4 regions of the Micromonospora sp. RTGN7 genome follow, and region 1 is predicted to be linked to each of the others. Evidence: riboswitches for the same ligand, from Rfam matches in the RefSeq annotation. Region 1 holds a riboswitch; each other region holds the start of a gene.
What was found. Region 1 has a riboswitch for cyclic di-AMP ahead of SNR22_RS12945 (hypothetical protein). Riboswitches for the same ligand answer to the same signal wherever they lie in the genome.
Positions count from the first base shown of each region.

Region 2: it holds a riboswitch for cyclic di-AMP, as region 1 does, so the genes downstream of both, SNR22_RS22445 (C39 family peptidase) here and SNR22_RS12945 (hypothetical protein) in region 1, are expected to answer to the same signal.
Region 3: it holds a riboswitch for cyclic di-AMP, as region 1 does, so the genes downstream of both, SNR22_RS19875 (hypothetical protein) here and SNR22_RS12945 (hypothetical protein) in region 1, are expected to answer to the same signal.
Region 4: it holds a riboswitch for cyclic di-AMP, as region 1 does, so the genes downstream of both, SNR22_RS15110 (NlpC/P60 family protein) here and SNR22_RS12945 (hypothetical protein) in region 1, are expected to answer to the same signal.

Region 1 covers NZ_JAPZLF010000007.1:197,061-201,263, forward strand. The annotation lists gene SNR22_RS12935 (STAS domain-containing protein) at 358-720, shown strand; gene SNR22_RS12940 (SRPBCC family protein) at 938-1,399, shown strand; gene SNR22_RS12945 (hypothetical protein) at 1,494-2,579, opposite strand; cyclic di-AMP (ydaO/yuaA leader) riboswitch at 2,584-2,713, opposite strand; gene SNR22_RS12950 (cation diffusion facilitator family transporter) at 2,923-3,840, opposite strand; gene SNR22_RS12955 (HelD family protein) at 3,945-4,203, opposite strand, start outside.
Region 2 covers NZ_JAPZLF010000017.1:68,576-72,778, reverse strand. The annotation lists gene SNR22_RS22450 (CDP-glycerol glycerophosphotransferase family protein) at 1-978, shown strand, start outside; gene SNR22_RS22445 (C39 family peptidase) at 1,087-1,950, opposite strand; cyclic di-AMP (ydaO/yuaA leader) riboswitch at 2,173-2,314, opposite strand; gene SNR22_RS22440 (hypothetical protein) at 2,675-3,439, opposite strand; gene SNR22_RS22435 (hypothetical protein) at 3,582-3,986, opposite strand; gene SNR22_RS22430 (acyltransferase) at 4,193-4,203, opposite strand, start outside.
Region 3 covers NZ_JAPZLF010000013.1:48,084-52,286, reverse strand. The annotation lists gene SNR22_RS19880 (carbonic anhydrase) at 1-594, shown strand, start outside; gene SNR22_RS19875 (hypothetical protein) at 689-1,711, opposite strand; cyclic di-AMP (ydaO/yuaA leader) riboswitch at 1,715-1,846, opposite strand; gene SNR22_RS19870 (hypothetical protein) at 1,976-2,326, opposite strand; gene SNR22_RS19865 (hypothetical protein) at 2,442-3,164, shown strand; gene SNR22_RS19860 (DUF305 domain-containing protein) at 3,253-3,882, shown strand; gene SNR22_RS19855 (metal-sensitive transcriptional regulator) at 3,950-4,203, opposite strand, start outside.
Region 4 covers NZ_JAPZLF010000009.1:23,384-27,586, forward strand. The annotation lists gene SNR22_RS15105 (peptidoglycan recognition family protein) at 1-1,268, opposite strand, end outside; cyclic di-AMP (ydaO/yuaA leader) riboswitch at 1,479-1,619, shown strand; gene SNR22_RS15110 (NlpC/P60 family protein) at 1,632-2,672, shown strand; gene dcd (dCTP deaminase) at 2,745-3,323, opposite strand; gene SNR22_RS15120 (pyridoxamine 5'-phosphate oxidase family protein) at 3,423-3,983, shown strand; gene SNR22_RS15125 (zinc metalloprotease) at 4,056-4,203, opposite strand, start outside.

The sequences.
Region 1 (4,203 bases):
GCAAGGCCGCCGGGTCGTCGCCGCGCCCGATGGGTGACGCCGTCCGCCGTGGGGAGGGGATGGCCGCTCGTCGTCACGGCCCCGGCACCCTGCCCTCGGCGGGTTTGGGCACGCCGGGGGCACCGGGTGCGCGTGAATGTCGGGGGTCGCCGCTACCCTGGGTCGGCGACATCGACGGTAGGTCGCTCGTTTGATGAAGAGAATCCGAAAAGTCCGGATAAGGGGCAGCTTGCTGCGTCCTGGTCCATGAATTGCTCATCCCGAGGGGTGGCGACCGAGGCCGTCGGAGGAATACTCTCGGTCGCGGCCCGCGTACTGATGAGGCGCCCCGTAGAACGGGCGAGTGGAGGTGCTCGCGTGAGCCTGTCGATCGTGAAGTCGGTCCTGTCGGGTGGTGTCATCGAGATCGTCCCGCGCGGTGAGATCGACGTCGATACCGCGTACGAGGTGCGCGAAGCCATTGCCGAGGTGCTCGCCAAGGGGCGTCCCGCCCGCATCGAGCTCAACATGCGTCTCGTCACCTTCATCGACTCCGTCGGCATCAGCGCGATGGTGGCCGGCTTCCAGACCGCCGAGGTCAGCGGCGTGAAGTTGGTCGTCACCGAGCCGAGTCGATTCGTGCACCGGCAGCTCTGGGTGACCGGGTTGCTGGGCCTCTTCGGCGCACCGGAGCCCTACTACGCAGGTGCCGCCACGCCCGAGGTGCGGCCCGGGGCCTGAGAGCCGTCTCCCCGCAGGGGCGCACCCGGCGGTCGGCGGGGCGCCCGACATTCCCGCGCTCCGGGCGCGGGGGCGGTCAGGCGCCCCGTGCCCTGCGGCCGGCATTCCCGCGCCACATTCCTGAGCGCGGGACAATCCTTCGCTCGTGCGCGGGCGCGGCCGACCCGCGTCGGGCCGGCTCTTCCCTCTCAGGGGCGGGTGGGGCACGATCGAGGGCGTGCTTCGGCGAGACAGCTTCCAGTACTCGGTCCAGGCCCGCTGCCCTCGGGCCGAGGCGGTGGCGCTGCTCAGCGACCCGGCCAGGCAGGGCGAGCTGCATCCACTGATCGTGCGGGTGCGCCGGCTGCCGCCCCGACCGGGCACCCGGGCCAGCTACGCCATCACGGACCGGCTCGCCGCCGGGCCGGTGCGCTTTCTCACGACGTACCAGGCGGACGTGTTGACGGTCAGCGACGACGAGATCGTCATGGTGGCTCGGCAGTGGCCGGCCACGACGGTGCGTAACCACACGCTGCTGCGCGACGAACCGGGCGGGTGGGTCCGGATCGACGTGGAGATCAACCTCGCCGCCCCGGCGCCGCTGTTCCGGTACGCCTTCCGGCAGGCCCGTTCGGCGCACCTCGGGCTGGCCCGGCGGCTGGGCGAGGTGCTGGACCGCACCGCTGACGGCCCGGCCTGAACGGCGGGGCACTCGGTCGACGACCTGCGGTGTACCTGCACCGACGTGACGCCCCGGCGACCCGTCGTTCGTGGGCGGGTCGCCGGGGCGCGGGTCAGAGCACCGACAGGTGCACGTGGTTGGTGTGGTCGCTGGACGGGTCCCCGTTGCCACCGCTGTAGGACTTCCAGCCGCTGCTGGGCAGCCAGATCTGCTTGAACCAGATCACGTACAGCACGGCCAGCCTGTCGGCGTTGCGGATGTAGTACGCCGACAGGTTGTTGCCGTAGGTGCGGTCCCCACCGGAGGCCACCCCACCGAAGCCGCCTTTCTGGGCGGCGAAGTCGCAGGCCCGGCCCTTGGGGTGCTCGCCGGAGCCGCTGGGTCGGTGGCAGGAGACGTACCGGGTGAAGCCGGCCGCCTTGGCCTGCTGGAGCGCGTGCAGCGTCCGCGGGGTGATGCAGCCGTTGGCCGGGGTCGGGTCGTTCACGCTGCACGACTCCGACGGCCAGGATCCGTCGGGGTTGCGCTTCGCCGGGGCGGCGTTGGCGTTGGAGGTGCCCCGGTTCGACCCGCCGCCGCTGTCGCTGGCGGTGACCTTCTCCTCGGCCTTCTCGTTGGCCACGGTGAGGGCCCGCTCGGCCTGCTCCTTGCGCTTGCTCATCACCGCGACCTGCTTGCGCTGCTCGCGGATCTCGCCGTCGAGGGCCAGCCGGGTCCGGGCGGACTCGTCCCGGGTCTGCGTCAGGTCGCGCAGCACTCGGTCCTCGTTGGTGGCGACCGCGTCGAGCGCGGCGATCCGGTCCAGGAAGCCGGCGGGGCTCGAGCTGGTGAGCAGCGCGGAGATTGGGCTGAGCCGACCCGACTTGTACGCCACGCCGGCGATCTCGTCGACCTTGGCGCTGCGGACGGTCAGCTCCGCCTCGATCGTCTTGAGCTGGCCGCCGAGCTGCTGCTGCCGGGTGACCGAGCGGGCCAGGGAGTTCCTGGCCTCCAGGTAGCCCTTGCTGGCCGCGTCCAGTTGGGCGCGAAGGGCGGGCGTGCCGCCCTCCTCGTCCTGGTCGGGCGCGGCGAGCAGGCCGGTGGGCGGCGCCGCGCCGGCCGGGGCGACCGGCCCGATTCCAAGGCCGACGCTGAGCGTCAGCGCCAGGAATGCCGCCATCCGGGCGGCGGTCCTTCGTGCAGGTGCCACTACTGGCATAGGTATGTCCTTCCGTCAGCCGCCGACCGGGTTAGCTGACGGGTTCGGGACGGAAGATCCCTACCGCTCACGCGGATGCACCCCACGAACATGGTTCCCCGGCTCGCCCTTCGACGATTAGGCGGCGGCCACCGCAGGCGCCGGAGGGCGCCGCCCGGCGGAGGCCGGATCAGAGCTTACCGGTACGCAGGGGGCCGACGCTGCACCCGTGACGGATGGTGCGCGGACTAATGCCCCTGCACGGACTAATGCCCCTGCACGGACTAATGCCCCTGCACGGACTAATACCCCTAAAACCGGCATGAGGGTACGATACACCACGCTATGCGTGGGTGTGGGGGCATCACCAACCGGCTGGGCCGCAGCGGCCCGCCGACGCGTCGGGTTCCACCTGCAACGTGGCGTGCTCGATGCGGAAGTCCTCGTGCAGGGCGGTGCGGGCCGCGGCGAGCACCGCGCCCACCTCGGCGTCCGGCGCCATGGTCAGGTGGGCGGAGGCGACCTCCATGCCGGAGGTCAGCGTCCAGACGTGCAGGTCGTGCACCTCGACCACGCCGGGCACCGCTGCCAGCCGGTCGTGCACCGCCGTCACCTGGAGGTGCTCCGGCGCGGCCTGGACCAGGATGCGTACCGCTGCCCGGCCCAGCCGCCAGGTGCGGGGCAGGATGAACACGCCGATCCCGACGGCCACCAGCGGGTCCGCCCACCACCAGTCGGTGACCGTGATCAGCACCGCCGCGGCGATCACGCCGACCGAGCCGAGCAGGTCGCCCAGCACCTCCAGGTACGCCCCACGCAGGTTGATGCTCTCCTTCGCCCCGCTGCGCAGCAGGGCGAACGCGGCCAGGTTGGCGAGCAGGCCCAGCACGGCCACCGCGAGCATCGGGCCGGTGGTCACCTCGGTAGGGTTGCCGAACCGGCGGACCGCCTCGATGAGGACGTAGACGGCCACCCCGCTGAGCAGGACGGCGTTGCCGAGCGCGGCGAGCACCTCCAGGCGGTAGAGCCCGAAGGTGCGCTGGGGGTCGGCGCTGACCCGTCGGGTGGCGGTGATCGCGGCGAGCGCCATGCCGATGCCGAGCACGTCGGTGAACATGTGCCCGGCGTCGGAGAGCAGCGCCAACGAGCCGGTGCCGAAGGCGGTCACCGCCTCGACGATCATCAGCGTGGCGAGCAGCGCGAAGGCCGCCCAGAGTCGCCCCTGATGGCGGTCTGCGGCGTTCGCCACCGACCCGTGGTGGTGGTCATGACCTGCGCCCACGCCGACACCCTCCGTCTCTGATCCGGACCGAGCCCAATGTATGCTCACATCGCAATGTGTGCAAGTGATCGTCGGGTGTCCCCACCGGGCCGGCCAGGGGCGCCTCAGCCGGTCGAGTCGATCGTGGTGAGCCGCTGGGTGGCCCGGGACAGCGCCACGTACAGCGTCCGGACCCCGGAGCCCGGGTCTGCCCGGATCTCGCCCGGGGCGACCAGCGCGACCCCGTCGTACTCCATGCCCTTGGCCTCGAGGCTGGTCACCACCTGGACGCGCGGCGCGGCCAGCTTGGCGAGCCAGCCGGCGACCTCGTTCCGACGCGGCACCGGCGTGATCACCCCGACCGTCCCGTCCACCTCGTCGAGC
Region 2 (4,203 bases), on a different contig from region 1:
ACCGCGCCGGTGGTCTACTGCCCCACCCTGAAGACGATGGACGAGGCGCTGGTGCCGAGCCTGAGGGTGGCGTTCTACGTCAACCACGGGGCGAAGAACAGCCACTGCATCCGGTTCCCCCAGCTCACCCACGTGCAGATCCACCACGGCGACAGCGACAAGGCGCCCAGCGCCAACCCGGTCTCGGCGATCTTCGACCGGATCTTCGTGGCCGGTCCGGCCGCGATCGACCGGTACGCCCGCGCCGGGGTGGACATCCCGGCGGAGAAGTTCGTCGTGGTCGGCCGCCCGCAGGTCGAGTCGATCGAGGTACGCCGGGAGCCGGTCACCGGCCTGGGCAACCCGACGGTGCTCTACACCCCGACCTGGACCGGGCACCACGCCGACGCGAACTACTGCTCCCTGCCGGTAGCCGGGACGATCCTGCGCGGGCTGCTGGCCCGGGGCGCGACGGTGATCCTTCGCGCCCACCCGTACACCGCGCAGAACCCGGCGTCGGCGCGGCAGCTCGCCCGGCTCACGGAGCTGCTGGCCGCGGACCGGGCCCGCACCGGGCGGCAGCACGTCTGGGGCGCGGCGGCCAGCCGGGAGCTGTCCCTGGTCGAGTGCGTGAACCGCTCCGACGCGCTGGTGTCGGACGTATCCGGGGTCATCTCCGACTACCTCTACTCCGGCAAGCCGTACGCGGTGACGGACATGGGCGGCGACGGCGACCGGTTCGTCGAGCGGTTCCCGCTGGCCGGCTCGGGCTACGTGCTGCGGCGCGACGCGGCCAACCTCGACGAGGTGCTGGTCGACCTGCTGGACAGCGACTCCCGGGCGGCGACTCGCTGGACCACCCGCGCCCGCTACCTGGGCGACTTCCCTGCGCAGGAGTATGCCGAGGCGTTCCTGTCAGCGGCCCGCCAGGAACTGACCCCCACCGCAACCCCACCGCTTCCCCGCGCCCCCCGCTCCCCCCTCACCCCCACCCCCTGACCGCGGTCCGGCCCGGACAAGGCCGGCCCGGACCGGGCCGGGGCCAAGGCAGGGATCGGCCCGGGCCAGGCTGTCCTGGCCCGGGCCGATACCGGGGTGGGGTGGGTGTTAGGCCGAGTAGCCTCTGGTGGCCGTCCAGTGGGCCAGGGTGATGGTGCTGACCCAGTACGACGGGAGGGACGGGTCAGCCGAGTCGGCGATGCGTACGGTGCGGCCGTCGTTGCGGTAGCCGACGACGGCGATGTAGTGACCACCGGGGAAGGAGTGCCAGCCGCCGTTGACGTCGGTGGCGTCCCCGGCGATGTTCGCCACGACCCCCCGGCCGGCGGCGACCGCCTTCACCACGTCGGCCTGGAGCCGGTCGATCTGGGCCGAGGTAGCGGAGCCACCCGAGATCATCCGGGTGCGGTACGGGTTGTCGCCCTCGACCATCTCATTGAGCACCCGGGTGGTGTCAGCGGCCGAGTTCGTGCCCATCTCGGTGGTGCCGAGGTCGGCTGCCAGCGCGTCCTGGGTGCTCTTGACGCCAGTGGCGGAGAGCGCGTTACGCACCGCCGCGGGGCCGCAGTAGTAGTAGGTGGTCTGGGCCGCGTAGTCGTAGTCGAGGACCTTCGACGACGGCGACTTCGAGGCGGCCGGCTTCGCCGTGGTCTTGCGCGGGGCGGCCTTGGTGGTCAGATCGGGATCCGGGGTCGCCGAGGTGGCGCTCGGCGACGGCGTGGCGCTCGGCGACGCACTCGCGGTGGCCCGGGCCTGGGCGCGGCTGACGGTGCCGTCGAGGCGGGGCGCGATCTCGGCTGCGGCCGCCGTGGTGTGTCGGGGGGCGGGGGCGTCATCGGAGCCGGCCAGCAGCGCGCTGGTGCCGGAGGCCAGCACCAGCGCCACGGCCGAACCGGCGACGACCTGGTACGGGCGCTCGCCGGCGAGCCGCCGCAACTGCCGCTTGAGGTGATCGTTCACGTGTTCCTCCAGGGACGGGGGTGGAGAGCGGAGGCACCCGGGCGTACGTCGCCGTATGACGGCGCGGACGACACGCCCGTAGGCCGGTGGGGACCGCTCTGAACAGACGCCCGGTCAGGCGGGCGCGGGGCGGATGCGACGGTCAGCTCGTCAGCCCTGGGGCGACGGACGCGGGCACCACGGCACCGTGTGGGAGGAACAACCGAGGGGTGGAATCGTGCTGCACGAGGATGGCACTCCTTCCGAGACCGCCTACCGGGTTAGCTGACGGATTCGGGCGGGAAGATCGCCCTACCATGGGCCGAAGCCCGCGGATTCACCCCAACGTGCACTGGTTCCCCGGTTCGTAAATTTCACGATTGAGCGGGTCGGCGCGGCGTCGCCTCTTGCGATCGGTTACCGCACCAGACGGCCCGACATTACTGGCCGGCCGGAAGCCTGCCAACCCACCGCCACCTGCTTAAACATGCGCCATTCAGCTTTCTTTCGGTGGACAGATGAACTGACGCGGCTCAATAGGATGAGGGCCCTATCCGGCGCGGAGGGCGAACAATCGGACAACCGGTCGTGATCGTCGGCGAATTGCGTCGGCTTTGGGCCGGCACGGCGCCGGTGCCCGTTTCCGCGTCGATGTGACCGGGCTCACGGGATCAGGGCACACAGGCGGGGCCGGGCACGACCAAAAACCGGGCAACCGGGGCGAGGGCCGGCACGACCGAGGGCCGGGGCGGTGGGGTCAGCCGATGCGGGCCGGACGCCAGCGGGCGGCGGCCGGAACGGCCGGTCGGGCTGGCGCCGTGGCCGCCCGCGCGGCGGGCGCCACGACCGGGCGGGCCCGCTGCGCGGCGGCGTACGCCTCGGCGGAGAGCGCCACAGCGGCCTCGGCGGCCAGGTCGGCGTCCCGCCACGCCGTTCGCTCCCGGGCCGCCGCCGCCCGGTACCCGGACTGCTTTCCGTCCCGCACCGCACGGGCCAGCACGACCTCCTGTTCCACCGGGTGCAGCCGGGGATCCCAGCCGCCCCGGTGCGCGAAGACGTCGCAGAGCTCTCGGATGGACAGCTCGCCGCGCAGGTGGGCGGCGGTGGCGGCGTGGTGCAGCCAGCGCTCGCGGGCGGCGTACTCGGCGGGGGTACGCGGGGTGCGCGGCGGCGGCAGGGCATGCGCGCCACGGAGACGCCGGGCGGCGGCCTCCGCCTCGTCGTACGCCTGCCAGGCCCGCTCGACCGTGTCCTGGGCCGCGAGCCACGCGTCGCGGCGTCGCCGGGCCGTCTGGGCCGCCCCGGCGGCGGCCACCGCCACCTCCTCGGCGTACCGGCGCAGGTCGACGGCCTCCTGCGCGGCCAGATCGACGGCGGGCGGGGCGGGCTCGTCCGTCGGCCGGTCCCGCTCCGGGCGGGCGACCAGGACGGTGAGCACGGTGAGCGCCACCACGAGCAGCACCGACCAGATGGCGGCGGCCAGCGGCACCTCGACGAGGAACTGGTAGAGAACGATGTCCATGGTCGGCACCTACGGAAAGAGGCTGCGGAAGGCGGGACCGCACGCCGCGGAGTGGGGGCGCGGGGCGCCGCCGGGGCCGGGCGGATCGGTGCGGTGGTGAGGTGCGGAGACGACGGCGTCGCGGGCGCGGCCCGCGGGCGGGTCAGCCGCGCGGTGGCGCGCGGGAGCCGACGGTGGCCGGGGCGAGGCCGGCCGGCGCCCGCCGTGGCGTGGCCGGGCGGAGCACGGGCCGACCCGCCGGGCCGACCGGGACCGCGCCGACGGGGATCCAGCCGGCCGGGGCGGCGGCGGCCCGGCCGGAGCCGAGCGGGAACACTCTGACGGCCGGGGCGGAGCCGACCGTGGGCACCCCGCTGGCGGGAAGTGCGCCGGCGGGAGACCAGGCCGGGGCTGCGGCGTCGGGGGCGGCGCCGACGGGCAGCGCCGCATCGATGGGCAGCGGCCCGGCACCCAGCGAGAAGGCGACCGCGACGGCAAGGCTGGTCAGCATCCGGGCGGTCCAGCGCGCGACCCACCAGAGGGGACAGGTCAGCGCGACGGGCAGCACACGGTCACGCTACCGAAACCGACCGCACGACGCACCACCGCCGGGCGTGTCGTGACGTCCCGATCGCCCGGTCTTCACCGGAAAGGTGGGCCGACCGCCCGGAACGCCCGGGATGGCCGCCCTCCGGGCCGGACGGCACCCGGTCGCGGGCGGCCAGAAGCCACCGGGAGGGGGCCGGGAGGCCATCGGGGAGGGACGCGGGGGCGTCAGCGTCGTT
Region 3 (4,203 bases), on a different contig from region 1:
CACCGCGCCGCCGTCGCCGACGGCCAGCATCCGTTCGCGGTGATCGTCGGCTGCTCCGACTCCCGGCTGGCCGCCGAGATCATCTTCGACCGGGGACTGGGCGACCTCTTCGTGGTCCGCACCGCCGGGCACACCATCGGCCCCGAGGTGCTCGGCAGCGTCGAGTACGCGGTGACCGAGCTGGGCGTACCCCTGGTCGTGGTGCTCGGCCACGACTCCTGCGGCGCCGTTCAGGTCGCCAGGGCGGCGGTCAGCAGCGGCAAGCCGCCCGCCGGCCATCTGGGGGCCGTAGTGGACGCCGTGGTGCCGAGCCTGCGCAGGGCCGCCGAGCGCGGGGTCGAGGACATCAACGGGATCGTGGACATCCACATCGCACAGACCGTCGAGGCGATGCTCGCCCGCTCGTCCATGCTGGCGGCCGAGGTCGCCGCCGGGCGGTGCACGGTGGTCGGGATGTCGTACCGGCTCAACGCGGGCGAGGTGCGGACGGTGGCCGCAGTACCGGCCGTCAGCGACGCCTCGGTGGTCAGCGACGCCTCGGTGGCCGCCCCGGCCGTCCCCCCGGCCCGGGGTGCGGCCCCGGCTGCGGCCTGAGGCGCTCCGCGGCCTGAGGCGCTCCGCGGGCCGCGACCCGGCGAGGGCCGCCCCGCACGGCGGCGGGACGGCCCTCGATCGCGTGGTGGGCTCGTCAGAGCAGCGACATGTGCACGTGGTCCGTGTGGTTGGAGGGCCCGCTGTAGGACTTCCAGCCGGTCGCCGGGAACCAGATCTGCCGGTTCCAGATGACGTAGTAGATGCCGAGCCGGTCGGCGTTGCGGATGAGGAACGCGGCGAGGTTGTTGCCGTACATCCGGGTGTCGTTGTTGTGCCAGGAGGAGAACCCGCTGTTCTGCAGCGACCAGTCGCAGGCCCGGCCCTTGGGGTGTTCCCACGGCCCACCCGGTCGGTAGCAGCCGACGAAGCGTTTGAAGCCGGCCTTCTTGGTCTCCTTGTACGCGTGCAGTGTGCGCGGCGTGATGCAGCCGGAGGTGGTCGGGTCGTCCGCGCTGCACGACTCGGAGCGCCAGTCGCCGTCCGAGCCCAGGCCCGGCGCGATCTTTGCGACCGGGGACGTGGCGTTGACCAGGCCGCCGGTGAAACCCTCGCCGCCGACCAGCGCGAGGGACTTCTCGGCGTCGTACTTCTTCTTCGCCATGATCGAGGTCTGCTTCTGCTGCTCGCGGATCTCGGCGTCGAGCGCGAGCTTGGCCTGCTCCGCGCGCTCCTTGGCCTCGTTGACCTCGGCGAGCTTCCGGGCGTTGATCATGTTGAGCTGGTCGAGGGCGGTGGCGCGCTTGACGAACGAGTCCGGGCCGCCGCTGTCCAGCAGCACCGTCAGCGGGCCGATCCGCCCGGTCCGGTACGACCGGGCGGCCATCTCGCTGACCTGCGGGATGAGCGCGGTCAGTTCCTGTTCGGCCTGCTTCACCTCCTTGGTGCGCTGAAGCTGGAGCTTCTTGGACTTCTCGAGCTTCGTCTTGGCCTGGGTGTATTCCCGGTTGGCCGCCTCGATGACGTCAGTGATCAGCTTGGGCTCGTCGTCCTCCTCGTGCCCCGAGGGTTTGGGGGTGGAGGGCGCGGCGAACGCTGGGGCTGCCGGTCCGGCGAGAATCGCGAACGCGGCGAACACGGCCACCACAGGTGTCAACCAGCGGCGCAGGGGTGCCGTCACAGTGTTCCCTTCCATCGACCGCCGACCGGGTTAGCTGACGGGTTCGGGGCGGAAGTGGCCCCTACCGCTGTCGCGGATTCACCCCAGTTACCTGGTTCCCCGGTTCGCCTCTCGGCGATTGGGCGGCGGCACCGCAGGCGCCGCTGCGCGCCTTCGGCGGTGACCGGCAGCGAGGTTACCCGAGAGTCCGCCTGGGGATCTACGTCCGGATACCAACTAAAGGCGTCATTTCGTAATCGCTGTCGGTAATCAGTGACGTGGTTCTCACGCGCGACGCCACTGCCGGTCACGCTGCGGAGTGTCACCATGTGCTGTCCGTGCTCCTTTCTTGATCGGCCCAGGGGGCCGAGGGGTGGTGGGGTCGGGCCGGGCCGCCCGGGCCGTCCGGCCGGCCGCGCTGACCACCACCGCCAGCCAGGCCAGCGGGGTGCCGCGCTGATGCTCGGCGATGTTGTATGTGTCCGACGACGGGTCGGTCAGCTCGACCTGCTGTCCCGCGTCCGGCCCCTGTCCCATCCGGACGGTGACCGCGCCGTACGGGCCGTCCTGCGCGCCCGGCCCAGCCCGTCCTGCGGCGTCTCCGGCTGCGGCGGGCACGTTTGCCCGGGTGCCCACGCCGTCACGCCCGGCGGGCCGGGGCGGTGTGGCAGCGGTCCGGCCGCCGGGTCGGGCGCCACCCGGCGGGGTGCGCGGGGCGGGCGATGCGGAGTCCGGACGACCATCGCCCGGAATGATAGCCATTCTCGCCTGGGAACGCAGGTCGCGCACACATCCGGCCCGATCGTTGCGCCGGGACGTGGCGGCCCGGGACCGGGGGGGCGGTGTCGTGGGGTTCGGCGCGGACAGCCCGGTCTGGCCGGCTAGCGTGGACGGGGTGCGGACGGCGACGGTGCTGACTGCCGGGCGGTGGGCCCGGCTCGTGCTGCTGCTCTGCACCCTGGTCGGGCTGGCCGGGATGCACACCCTCGGCCACGCCGGCGGGGGCCATGGTGGTGGCCACGACCGGCCCGGGCCTGCCGGCGCACATCCGGCCGCCTCCGCCACTTTCAGGGTCTCCGCCGTGACGGACGTGATGGGCATGGCCTTCCCCGTCGGCCACGCCACGGGCGCGGCCCCATCCGTCGGCCACGCCACGGGCGGCGCCGTGTTCCTCGTCGGCCTGATGCGGGTCGGTCCGGTGCGGGTGCCGTCCGGTGGCTGCCCGGTGGACGGGTGCCCGACGGCGTGGCTGCCCGCCGGCGATCCTGGTGCCGGCCCGCCCGGTTGGAGCATCTGCCTGGCGGTGTTCGGCGCGCTCGCGGTGGCGCTGCTCGTGGCCGTGCTCCTGCTCGGCGGGGTGCGGTCGGCCGGCCTGTCCGCCCGTCGGCCCGGCGGGCCGTCCGCCGGTCCGCGTGCCCCACCGCCCCGGCCGATCGGCCTGTGGCTGGCCGAGATCTCGGTGTCGCGTACGTAGGACGCCCGACGCGGGCGCCGGCCTCTGCTGCCGGCGGCCGGGTCCCCGTCCTGCCTGCGTACGCACTCGACACCGAAGGATCCAGACCGTGACCAATCGTACGATCGCGCGCCGCGCCGCCCTGGCCGGCGGGGCGCTCACCGCCGCCCTGGCCCTGACCGCCTGCGGTTCCGCCGACCACGCCTCCTCCGGCCACGACACGCCGCCTGCCGCGACCAGCGGCGTACCGGCGAGCGGGTCTGCCACGTTCGGCGACGCCGACGTGATGTTCGCCCAGATGATGATTCCGCACCACCGGCAGGCGGTGGAGATGGCCGAGCTGGCCGACTCCCGGGCCGCCGACGCCGAGGTCAAGCGCCTCGCCGTTCAGATCAAGGGTGCCCAGGGGCCGGAGATCGCGACCATGACCGGCTGGCTCGCGGGATGGGGACGCGCCGTCCCGTCGGACGGGCCTGGGCACGGGATGCCGGGGATGGACCACGGCATGCCCGGGATGATGTCCGACGCGGACATGACCAGGCTGGCAGGCGCGACCGGCTCGGAGTTCGACCGGCAGTTCCTGACCATGATGATCGCCCACCACGAGGGTGCGATCACCATGGCGAAGGAGGCGTTGGCGAAGGGTACGAACGCCGACGCCAAGGCGATGGCCCAGGAGATTGTCGCCGCCCAGCAGGGCGAGATCGATGACATGAACAAGATCCTCGCCCGGCTCTGACGCCAGCGGCCGGTGGTGGGGGACGGGTCTCTCCGGCTCGTCCCCCGGCCGGGGATGGTGGGTGCGGTCAGCCGCGCTTCATGAGGCGGCCGACGGAGGCCATCATCTCGGTGGCCATCTCGTCGGCCCGACCCTCGGCGGCACCCTCGCGCATGCAGTGCCGGGCGTGCCCGTCGAGCAGGCCCAGGGCGACCTTGTCCAGGGCGGCCTGGATCGCGGAGATCTGGGTGAGCACGTCGATGCAGTACCGGTCCTCGTCGACCATCTTCTCGATGCCACGGACCTGGCCCTCCACGCGGCGGAGCCGCGCGAGCAGCTGAT
Region 4 (4,203 bases), on a different contig from region 1:
CAGTAGGGCCCCGGGTCCCAGTGCATGCCGCGCACGTTCGCCGCGACCGTGCCGGGCACGTTGTCGTGGCCGATGATGTGCTGCCGGTCCAGCGGGACGCCGTGGCGCAGCGCGAGGTACCGGACCAGCTTCGACGAGGTGCGGTACATCGCCTCGGTGTACCAGGTGCCCTGGGCGGCGAAGCCCTCGTGCTCCAGGCCGATCGACTTGGAGTTGACGTACCAGTTGCCGGCGTGCCAGGCAACGTCCTTGGTCTTCACGTGCTGGGCGATGTGCCCGTCCACCGAGCGAAGCGTGTAGTGCCAGCTCACGTAGGTCGGGTCCTGGACCATGTTGAGCGTGCCCGCGTAGCTGCCCTCGGTGTCGTGGATGAGGATGTATTCGACCTTCTGCCGCTTCGGCCGGTCGGAGAGGTCGTGGTTGCCGTAGTCCCCGGGGTCGGCGCCGAGCGACTGGTACGGCGCGGGGATCCACTCGCAGGAGATGGTCGAGGGGCACTCCAGGCCGTCGGGGCGTGGCTGCGGGCGTAGGCCGAGCCGGTCCAGCCAGGACTTCTGCGGGGTCAGCGCGCGGGCGGCAAGGGTCACCCGCTGCCCGTCGTCGGTCACCCGGGTCTCGCCGGCGGTGATCTCGCCGAAGACCTCGTCGGCGAAGGCCGCCGCCGCGTCGGCGCCGTCCGCGCCGGAGTACCGGGCCACCGCGCCGTACCAGGCCGCCGGGTCGGTGGCGGTTCCGACCGGGGCGCCGATCTGCTGCTGGTACGACGCGAGCAGCGCCGCCCCGCCGCGGATGTTCGTCGGCGCGTCGGTGCGCAGGGCCGCCTCGTCAGCCCCGATGAGGGTGGCTGCGGTGTCGAGGGTCTGCAACGACTCGACGCTCGGGGCCTCGTCGGCCTTCGGCTGGGCGGGGGCCAGGGCGGTGCGGGAGTCGTCCCCGCGTGGGTCCTCGGCACCGGAGTCGTGGTGGGTGCCGGTCGGCAGGGCGGTCACGTAGTCGGCGTCGGTGAGGTGCATCGGCCCGTACCCCCCGCTGGTGCTCGGGGTGCCGGCGTTGGTGTCCCAGCGGGACTGGAGGTAGGAGACGCCGAGCAGGACGCTCTCCGGCACGCCGAACTCGGCGGCGGCGTCGGCATACTGCTGCTGGCGGTCGGGGGTCTGGTTAGCTGCGGCCGAGGAAACGGCGGTGCCGAGGGGTACGAGGGCCGTGGTGGCGGCCACGGCGGCGGCGAGCAGGATCCGCCTGCTCGACGACGCGACGGAACGGTGCATCGAATCTCCTGAGGGGTCTGCGGTTGAGGTCACCTTCCCGCCGTCGCCCTCCCTCCGTCAATAGCCTTCCCCCAAGTGCCTCGATGTGAAGGAAACTTCCGTCCCGGGCGTTACGGTGTGTCACCGCCCGGAGGGTTGCGGATCTATAACAGGCGTCTCTACTCTGGTCAATCGTCGGCCGGTAGTTGCACCGCCCAGCCGGGAGGTGACGGCCCGACACCGCCGAGTCGCCTCCGGGCGAACCGGGGACCCAGGTACGCCGGGGTGAATCCGCAGCACCGCTGCGGTAGGGCGCTCTCCCTTCCCGCCCGAACCCGTCAGCTAACCCGGTAGGCGGTCAGGGAAGAAGGAGAACTGAGCCCGGTGGCACACCATGCCCTGCGGCACCCGGCACGCCGATCGGCCGACGCCGACCGGATGCCGGCCACGCCGCGCCAACGCTGGTCACGCTTCACCACCGCCCTCGCCGCTCTCGCCGGCGCCGCCGTCGTCCTGACCGGCGCACCGACCGTGGCCCACGCCGACCCCTCGGTCGCCGAGATCGAGCGGCAGATCGACCAGGACTGGAACAAGCTCGAACCGCTCATCGAGCGGCACAACGCCACCCGCCAGGACCTCGCCGCCAAGCGCCGGCAGGCCGATGCGCTCGCCAAGCGGATCGGGCCGTTGCAACGCCGGGTCGACGAGGCGATGGATAAGGTCAGTGGCCTCGCCGTCGAGGCGTACAAGAGTGAGAACCTCTCGGGGATGAATGCGCTGCTCGGCAGCCGCTCGCCCAGCCAGCTCATGGGGCAACTGGAGATGCTCGACCAGTTCGCCGAGCGCCAGCAGCGCGAGGTCCGGACGGTCATCGACCTCCGCGACGAACTGGCCGCGAAGAAACGGCCGCTGGACGAGATGGTCATCCAGCTTGCCCGCACCGAGGCGCAGCTCGCGGCCAAGCGGAAGCAGATCAACACCGAGATCGACCGGCTCCAGAAGCTACGGCTCACGGTGTACGGCAACGGTGGCGGCGGCTCGCTGCGCCCCGCGCCCTGCCCGGCCGCCTACCCCGGCGGCGGCGCGGGGGTCGCGGTGAAGTTCGCCTGCGCCCAGATCGGCAAGCCCTACGTCTGGGGCGCCGAGGGACCGAACTCGTACGACTGCTCGGGCCTGATGCTGGCCGCCTGGGCCAAAGCCGGCGTGTCGCTGCCGCACAACGCCGCTCAGCAGCGATCGGTGACCGCCCGAGTGAGCCGCGCCGACCTGCGCCCCGGCGACCTGGTCTTCTACTACGCCGACCTGCATCACGTCGGCATGTATGTGGGCAACGGCTGGGTGGTGCACGCCTCCCAGGCCGGCCAGCCCATCAAGATGAAGCGCGTCGACGACGGCCAGATCAACAGCTACGGCCGCCCCGCCTGAGAGGGGTAAGGAGGGGCCCCTTCTTAACGCATACGGTCGAGAAGGGGCCCCTTCTCACACCCAAGAGGGGCGTCAGCGGGTCGGCCAGGTGCGCCAGCTCTGCCAGGAGCGGCTCGGGGTCGGGCCCCGCTGCCCCTGGTAACGCGAGCCGTAGACCGCCGAACCGTACGGGTGCTCCGCCGGCGAGGAGAGCCGGAAGATGCAGAGCTGGCCGATCTTCATGCCCGGCCAGAGCGTGATCGGCAGGTTCGCCACGTTGGACAGCTCCAGGGTGACGTGCCCGGAGAAACCCGGGTCGATGAACCCGGCGGTCGAGTGGGTGAGCAGACCCAACCGGCCCAGCGAACTCTTGCCCTCCAGCCGGCCCGCGAGCTGGTCGCCGAGCGAGATGACCTCCAGCGTGGAGGCGAGCACGAACTCCCCGGGATGCAGCACGTACGGCTCGCCGTCGGGCACCTCCACCGGGGAGGTCAACTCGTCCTGCTGCACCGACGGGTCGATGTGTGTGTAAAGGTGGTTGTTGAAGACCCGGAAGAGCTTGTCGAGGCGTACGTCGATGCTCGACGGCTGCACAAGGGTGGGCTCGAACGGCTCCAGCGCGAGCGTCCCGGCCTTCAGCTCGTTGACGAGATCGCGGTCGGAGAGCAGCATCGCCACACCATAGCGAGCCTGGTCGGTGGGTCTGTCATCGCCCGCTGCGCCCGGCGTGCCGCGCTCGCCTGTCGTACAGGTGTTCGATAGAATGTCCACATGGCTTCCTGGTCCGAATTCGCCGCTGACGAGCCACGACTCGCCGGCGGGATCCGCCTCCTCATGCAGCAGTACGGGCCGGGCTTCGGCTACCTGGCCACCGTCCGCGCCGACGGTGGGCCCCGGGTGCACCCGGTCTCCCCGGTGATCACCGACGACGGGCTCTTCTGCTTCATCATCGACTCGCCGAAGCGGCGCGACCTCGAACGCGACGGCCGCTACGCGCTGCACTCCTTCCCGCCGGAGGACAGCGACGACGAGGCGTACGTGGCGGGACACGCGTGGCCGGTGACCGACCAGGCCCGGATGGCCCGGCTCGCCGAGCTGGGGCGGGCCGCCCCGCAGGTGGACTGGCGGCTGTTCGAGTTCACCGTCGACGTGGCGATGCTCGCCCGCCGCTACCAGGGTGGCGCCGTCTTCCCGGGCGGCGGCCCGGGGCAGCCGGCCGTGCAGGTGTGGCTCGACCCCCGAGCCGCCGGTGACCCGGGCGGCGCCCCGGTGGGCGTACCGGATCAGGGGCCGGCCCGGCACGCCCGCAACGCCCACCGCGCGGCGGCCTGACCCCCCGACGACGCCGGTGCCGGCCCCGTCGAAGGACGGAGCCGGCACCGGAGGGTCAGGAACAGGGGAGCGTCAGGCCGCGCGGTACGCGTTCCACGCGGTCAGCATCCGGCTCGCCTGCCCGGTGGTGAACTGGTACATGCACGAGTCGTAGGTGTAGTCCATGAAGTTGGTGATCGGGTCCAGGCCGGTGGCGGTGCAGGTGTTCCGCCCGGTCGGG